DNA from 2 places in the Leucobacter exalbidus genome. Region 2 is predicted to be linked to the other one. Evidence: predicted binding sites of a transcription regulator. Region 2 holds the regulator's gene; the other holds the start of a gene.
The links. The regulator HspR, encoded in region 2, represses chaperone genes until heat shock. The targets are predictions, from matches to a motif close to AAGTTGAGTCNNNNNGACTCAACTT.

Region 1 (3,405 bases), 660 kb from region 2:
TTATGGACCAGCTGGATCATTTCTCCCGGCCTTCCGGGTCTCGCCTACCTCAGAACATTGTGGATCTGGTGGGGACCATGCTCTCTGCGGAACTCGACCAGCAGCCGCAGGGAAGCTCTTCGAGCGTGCTCATGCGATCCATAATGAACTATGCCGAACAGCACTTGGGCGACCCAGATCTGGGGCCGGGCAAGATTGCGGCACAGCACTTTATTTCTCCTCGGTATCTGCAGATGCTGTTTCAGCGGAATGGGCTTACCGTGACCTCATGGGTGAGGGAACGCCGGTTAGAGCGTTGCCGGCGAGATCTCGAAGATCCTGCGTTGGCAGGAGAGACTGTAGCGACGCTCGCTGCGAAATGGGGTTTCTTTGAAGCAACCAATTTTAGCCGTGCATTCAAGCGGCAGTTCGGTTTGAGTCCGAGAGCTGTTCGGAGTCTGGACCCTGCCGCGATGACTACGCGTTGAGTCAACAGATCGAGTGAAATAAGCAGTGCTCTGAGTGCAAGCCCAGCATAAGGTCAAGGTTAGAAGCAACTGTGTCCGTGCAATAAATATGCACGCGGTGTTCGAGGAGGAATGACGTGCATAGCAGCGTGTTGGGTGAGCCTGAACTGTCTATGCCAGCCTTCGCTGCACCTGAACATTCAATTCATGGGAATGACGATCACTCGAGCCAAGGGGTGGCCCCCTTGCTATCTCGTGCAGTCAGTATTTTGCGCTGCTTTACTCAAGAACAAAATACGATGTCAGCGAAAGAGCTGGGACAGCGTTCGGGAATTCCGCGGTCGTCAACGCACCGACTTATAAATGATCTGGTGCAGCTAGGAATGCTGAGTAAAACCTCGAGCGGTAGATTCTGCGTGGGATCCCTGGTGTGGGAACTCGCACAGTACTCAGAGCTGCAATTCAAGCTTCGCCAGGCGGCGCAGGTGCATCTCACCCGGCTGTATGACGCCAGTGGCGAGAACGTGTTTTTAGGGGTACTCACGACCAATGCGCCGGATACCGCGGAAGCGATGTATGTGGGACATGTCAGGGGAACGAGGTCGGCTCCAACGCGCGCTCAAGAGGGGAAAGTCTTCCCAATTCTCGCTACTGCTATGGGGGCGGCACTTACTTTCACGCAAAGCCACGAATGGCGGGACGAACTTGTGCGGCATATATCGCCTCGACAGTCGGCCCTTGCTTCCGGAAGCGCCAACGAGATTCGGCGGGCATTGGCTGCGGGGAAACAGAAGGGTTACTACGTTCAACATAGAACAGGCAGCGTTGCTATCGCGGCCCCTATTCCGGGAGGTGACGGGTATCCGAATGCCGCAGTGGAGATTGTCATGTCGCCAGAGAGATGGGACGAAGCGTTCTTCGCCCGCAACATCCGTGCTGCGGCGCAGGCCATCGCGCGTGAGCTCCGTAGCGGCGATTAACCTTAATGACTGAGTGCTCTTCGGCGCGGCATCTAACTCCGTCACTAAAGGCGATGAAGGCCTGAGGCGGAGTCATCGATGACACGCAACAGCAGCCCCTGAGCCCTTCAAGCTTCTCCGGCCAGATCTTTGCTCCACAGATGAAAGGCACTCATCCCGGCTATCGCCTGTGACGCAATCAAGCCCGCAGAAAGCAAGGTGCTTGATGTTGCTGGACTTGCCGGGGGCGCAAGCGTCGGTGCTTCGCGGGCGGCGAGCGGTAGCCGCGTGACGAAGTGTGATGGCGAACTTGAAGATTGCTGAGATTTTCACGGGCCGATCAGCAGAAACGATAGCGCAGACCGGGGGATTCAGTTAGACTTGAGTCACTAACACTCAAGTTTACCGAGACCGCGCGATGGCTCATTACGAAGCACCGCGGCCCGGCAAGATCTCCACGAGAGGGGAACCCACAACATGCAAGCAAATTGGCAGCCCGCCCAGGGCGAAGGCGGCGAAAGCGCACTCGAGCAGTTTGGTATCAACCTCACCGAGGTGGCCCGCTCGGGCAAACTCGATCCGGTGATCGGGCGCGACGCCGAGATTCGGCGCGTCAGCCAGGTGCTCACGCGCCGCACGAAGAACAACCCCGTGCTCATCGGCGAACCCGGCGTCGGCAAGACCGCGGTGGTCGAGGGCCTCGCCCAGCGCATCGTCGCGGGCGACGTCGCCGAGTCACTCAAGGACAAAGAGCTCATCTCGCTCGATATTTCGGCGCTGATCGCGGGCGCAAAGTACCGCGGCGAGTTCGAAGAGCGCATGAAGGCCGTGCTGCAAGAGATCAAAGACTCCGACGGCAAATACATCACCTTCATCGATGAGCTGCACACGCTTATGGGCGCGGGTGGCGGCGAAAGCTCGGTGGCGGCATCCCAAATGCTCAAGCCGATGCTGGCCCGCGGTGAGCTGCGCCTCATCGGTGCGACCACGCTCGACGAATACCGCGAATACATCGAAAAGGATGCCGCGCTCGAGCGCCGCTTCCAGCAGGTATACGTGGGCGAACCGTCGGTCGAAGACACGATCGCGATCTTGCGTGGGTTGAAGGAGCGCTACGAGGCCCACCACAAGGTGACGATCGCCGACTCGGCCCTCGTCGCGGCCGCCGCGCTGTCAGACCGCTACATTCAGGCACGCCAGCTGCCCGATAAGGCCATCGACCTGATTGACGAGGCCGCAAGCCGGCTGCGCATGGAGATCGACTCGGCACCCGTCGAGATCGATGAGCTGCGTCGCGCCGTCGACCGGCTGAAGCTCGAAGAACTCGCGCTGAAGAAGGAGAAGGACGACGCATCGAAGGAGCGTCTCGCCAAGTTGCGCGAAGACCTCGCGGCGAAGCTCGACGTTCTCAGCGGGCTCGAGGTGCGCTGGGAGCGCGAGCGTGCCTCCCTCAACCGGGTGGGCGAGCTGCGCGAAAAACTTGACCAGCTGCGCATGGAAGCCGACATGGCACAGCGCGAGGGCAAGCTCGAAAAGGCGTCCAAGCTGCTGTACGGCGAGATCCCTGTCATTCAGAAGCAGCTCGCTGACGCCGAGAGTGAAGAGGCCGCGGGATCCGGGGCAGACGGCCAAGCGCCCGAGGCGCGCATGGTCAGCGACCAGGTGACCGACGAAGAAATCGCGGGCGTCGTGGCGGCATGGACGGGCATTCCGGTCGGCCGCCTGATGCAGGGCGAAACCGAGAAGCTGCTGTCGCTCGAGCGCGAGCTGGGCAAGCGGCTCATCGGGCAGACCGACGCGGTGGGCGCGGTCGCCGATGCGGTGCGGCGCACGCGGGCCGGCATCGCCGATCCCAATAGGCCCACGGGTTCCTTCCTGTTCTTGGGGCCCACGGGCGTCGGCAAAACCGAGCTCGCCAAAGCGCTCGCCGAGTTTCTCTTCGACGACGAGCACGCCATGGTGCGCATCGACATGTCGGAGTACGGCGAAAAGCACTCGGT
Region 2 (3,405 bases):
CATCAGGGTTCCTGGACCGACAACCTTAAAAGATGGCCAAAGTAAGCTCGGTTGCAGCCGTCAAGATCGGTGCACGCATTCGTGCTGTGCGCCGCAAGTTCGGTATTTCGCTCGAAGACCTGGGCGAACTGTCTGAAATCAGCTGGACCAGCATCGGCAAGATCGAGCGGGGCGCGTCGAGCCCCACGGCCGAGTCCCTCGTGCGACTGGCGACGGCCCTCGAGGTGGATCCGGGGATCTTCCTTTCAGGAATCGTCGCCGATGACTACGGCGTGCGCGCGCACCGGTTCACGGTGCGCGACCTCATTCGCGGCCGCGCTGAACAGCGCGATGAGGCTGTTGAACCCACCGCGGCGCCCGAGGGGTCAGCTGAGGCATCACCTGAGACGCACGACAGCGGTGACGACGGGGATGCGCCCGAGGCACCTGGCGCCAACGCCGCCGGATAATGACGCAGCTGGCTCGGCTAGTCGCGGGCGCGCGCCGACAGCACGGTAAATGTGCGGTCTCGGGCGAGCTCACGCGTGGGGCCCACCGCGCGCTCAATCAGCGGGCGGTAGCGCAGGTGTGAGTTGAACACGACCCGCAGCTCTCCCCCGGCAGCCAGCGCACGCGTGCACTGGCGAATGAGGCGATGCGCCACCCCGGCGTGCACGGTGGCACCCGTGTGGAACGGCGGGTTCAGCAAGATGAGATTAGCCCAGCCATCGGCGACCGCTTCAAGGGCGTCGCCGCGGTGCGGATTCACCCGGTCTGCGACCCCAGCAGCGGCGGCGGTGAGCTCAGTCGCGGCCACGGCGGCGGCCGACTGATCGGTGGCGATCACACTCGCGTGCGGCCAGCTGCGCACGGCAGACACGGCGAGCACGCCGTTGCCGCAGCCGAGATCGACGACGTGCTGGGTGCGGTGCGGCGGGTGGGCACGCAACGTTTCGAGCAGCAGTCGGCTGCCGTGATCGAGGGTTGGGCCGCCAAAGGTCTGCCCGAACGCAGCCACCTGAAATTCGAGGGCGGGGTCGCTGCCCCACTTGGGAAACGGCGCCGCCGCGAGCCCCGCCGCGTCTGTGCCCAGCTCGCGCACGCCCACGGCCGACAGCACCCGTGATTTGCGCCAGCCCAGCCCAGCCGTAACGTTGTCGAGGCGCTCGGCCAACACTTCGTTCATGCGACGGCTCATGTGTTTTTCGCGGCCGCCCGCGAACACCCGCACCTCGGGGTGCGCAAACGCGGCGATGGCCCACACGATTTCGGTGAGGGCTTCGAGACCGCGCGGCAGCTGAATCAGCACCACCCGGGCACCCGAGAGCAGCTCGCTGTTCAACGGCTGCGAGCTGTAGTGCTCGGTAAGCCCTGCACGCTGCGCGTTCTCGGCGAGCGCGCGCTCCCCCAGCACCGGGTCTTGATGCGTGCGAATCTGGCTCGCCCCGTACAACTGCGCCGCCCCCAGGGTGAGAGCACCGTGTCGGTCGCCAATAATGGCGAGCTCGCCGGGGCTCGCCGCCTGAATGGCTTCCCCAGCTTGGTCGAGCAGCAGCACGTCTGCGGCGTCGAACGCGCGCAGTTCTTCGGCATCGAAATCGGGGTCGCGCGAGAGCCGCTCACAAAACGCTTCAATGGCGTCTTTCGTGGGCAGTTCGTCGGCGTTGTGTGCGTCGGTCATGGCTTCCACACCACAACCTCGGCGGCACGGCGTACACGAGTGCCGCGGTGCAGGGTAATGACCTCGCCGCCGGCAGATCCGGCAGCAAATACGCGCCGATCGGGGCGCCGCAGCTGCTCCTCGGTGAGCGTGCGTTCGAGATCGCGCACGCGCGTCTCGAGATCGCGCACCTTGGCTTCGAGCTGAAACACCCGCCTGATGCCCTCGAGGCTGAGCCCCTCGATCGACAGCCGGGCAACCTCGCGCAGCTGAGCAACATCGTGCAGTGAATAACGGCGCGTGTTGCCGCGCGTGCGGCGCGGTGACACGAGCCCGATGCGGTCGTACTGCCGCAGGGTCTGCGGGTGCATCTCGGCCAGCTCGGCGGCAGCGGCGATCGCAAACACCGGGGTGTACCGATCCAATTGCTCATTCGCCATATTGCCTTCCTCGGCCAAGATGCTGGATGATGCCGCACCCCGCAGGATCCGGATCATCGGAAAGTTGAGAGTGCGGGCGGCCGGGGCCGCCCGCACAGTGAGGGAGCTGCTTAGCCGCGTGAGCGGGCCAGCAGATCCTCTCGGGGATTCTCCCGTGATTCGACCGCGTGGAACGCTTCGAGCGCTTCACGGGCTTCGTCGGAGAGGTGGCTGGGAACAACCACCTGAACCTCGGCGAGCAAGTCACCGACGCCCTTCGAGCTCGTCACACCGCGGCCCTTGACGCGCAGCATGCGGCCGCTCGGGGTGCCGGGCTGAATCTTCAGCTTCACAGTTGAGCCGCCCAGCGTGGGCACCTCGACCGTTGCGCCAAGCGCCGCCTCTGAGAACGTGACGGGCAGTTTCAGCCGCAGGTTCTGGCCATCGCGTTCAAACACGGGGTGCTTGCGCACCGCGATCGTGAGAATGATGTCGCCCGCGGGCCCGCCGTTGGGGCTGGCTTCGCCCTTGCCGCGCACCTTGATTTTCTGGCCATCAGCGACCCCGGCAGGGATCTTGACCTTCACGGTGCCAGCAGGCCCCTGAAGGCTGATGGTGTGACCCGTGACCGCGGTTTCGAAGTCGAGCGTCGTTGACGCCTGCACATCGCGACCGGGCTGGGGGCCGCGTGCGCCGCCACCAAACATGTTGAAGATGTCTTCAAAGTTTTGGCCGCCGCCCTGGGCGCCGTACTGGCCACCCCGGGCACCGCCACCGCCGCCAAACATGCCACCGAAGACATCGTCAAAGCCCTGACCTCCGCCGCCGCCCGAGGTAAACCTCGCACCGCCTGCGCCCATCGCGCGGATCTGGTCGTATTCGGCACGCTGCTCAGTATCAGAGAGCACCGAGTATGCCTCGCTGATCTCCTTGAACTTCGCCTCGGCCGCCGCATCACCCGGGTTTGAATCCGGGTGATACTTGCGGGCCAGCTTGCGATAGGTCTTTTTCAGGTCAGCATCATTGACGCTCTTCGAGACGCCGAGGATCTGATAGAAGTCCTTCTCAAGCCAATCTTGACTAGCCATCAGCACCCACCGCCACCGCCACCTTGGCGGGACGCAGCTCGAGGTCACCGAGGCGGTAGCCGCGCTCGATGACATCAAGCACGGTGTCTTGCTCGGTGCCGGGAACCGGCACCTGGGCGATGGCTTCGTGCAGCTGCGGGTCGAACAGGTCGCCCTTTTCGCCGTAGCTGACGACGCCAAACTTCTCGAGTGTGCCGCGCAGCTTCTGCGCGATCGCATTGAAAGCTGAGCCTTCAACGAGGTCGCCGTGCTGCTCAGC

Region 1: the regulator HspR is predicted to act here: its motif matches at 1,784-1,808, upstream of JOF28_RS07650 (ATP-dependent Clp protease ATP-binding subunit).

The regions. Positions count from the first base shown of each region.
Region 1 is NZ_JAFIDA010000001.1:1,692,648-1,696,052, reverse strand. Features, by position in the region: partial or broken gene JOF28_RS14690 (cupin domain-containing protein) at 1-71, shown strand, start outside; gene JOF28_RS14685 (helix-turn-helix domain-containing protein) at 78-467, shown strand; gene JOF28_RS07655 (IclR family transcriptional regulator) at 584-1,426, shown strand; gene JOF28_RS07650 (ATP-dependent Clp protease ATP-binding subunit) at 1,883-3,405, shown strand, end outside.
Region 2 is NZ_JAFIDA010000001.1:2,352,181-2,355,585, reverse strand. Features, by position in the region: gene JOF28_RS10740 (helix-turn-helix domain-containing protein) at 33-449, shown strand; gene JOF28_RS10735 (class I SAM-dependent methyltransferase) at 467-1,660, opposite strand; gene JOF28_RS10730 (heat shock protein transcriptional repressor HspR) at 1,657-2,079, opposite strand; gene JOF28_RS10725 (DnaJ C-terminal domain-containing protein) at 2,190-3,146, opposite strand; gene JOF28_RS10720 (nucleotide exchange factor GrpE) at 3,139-3,405, opposite strand, start outside.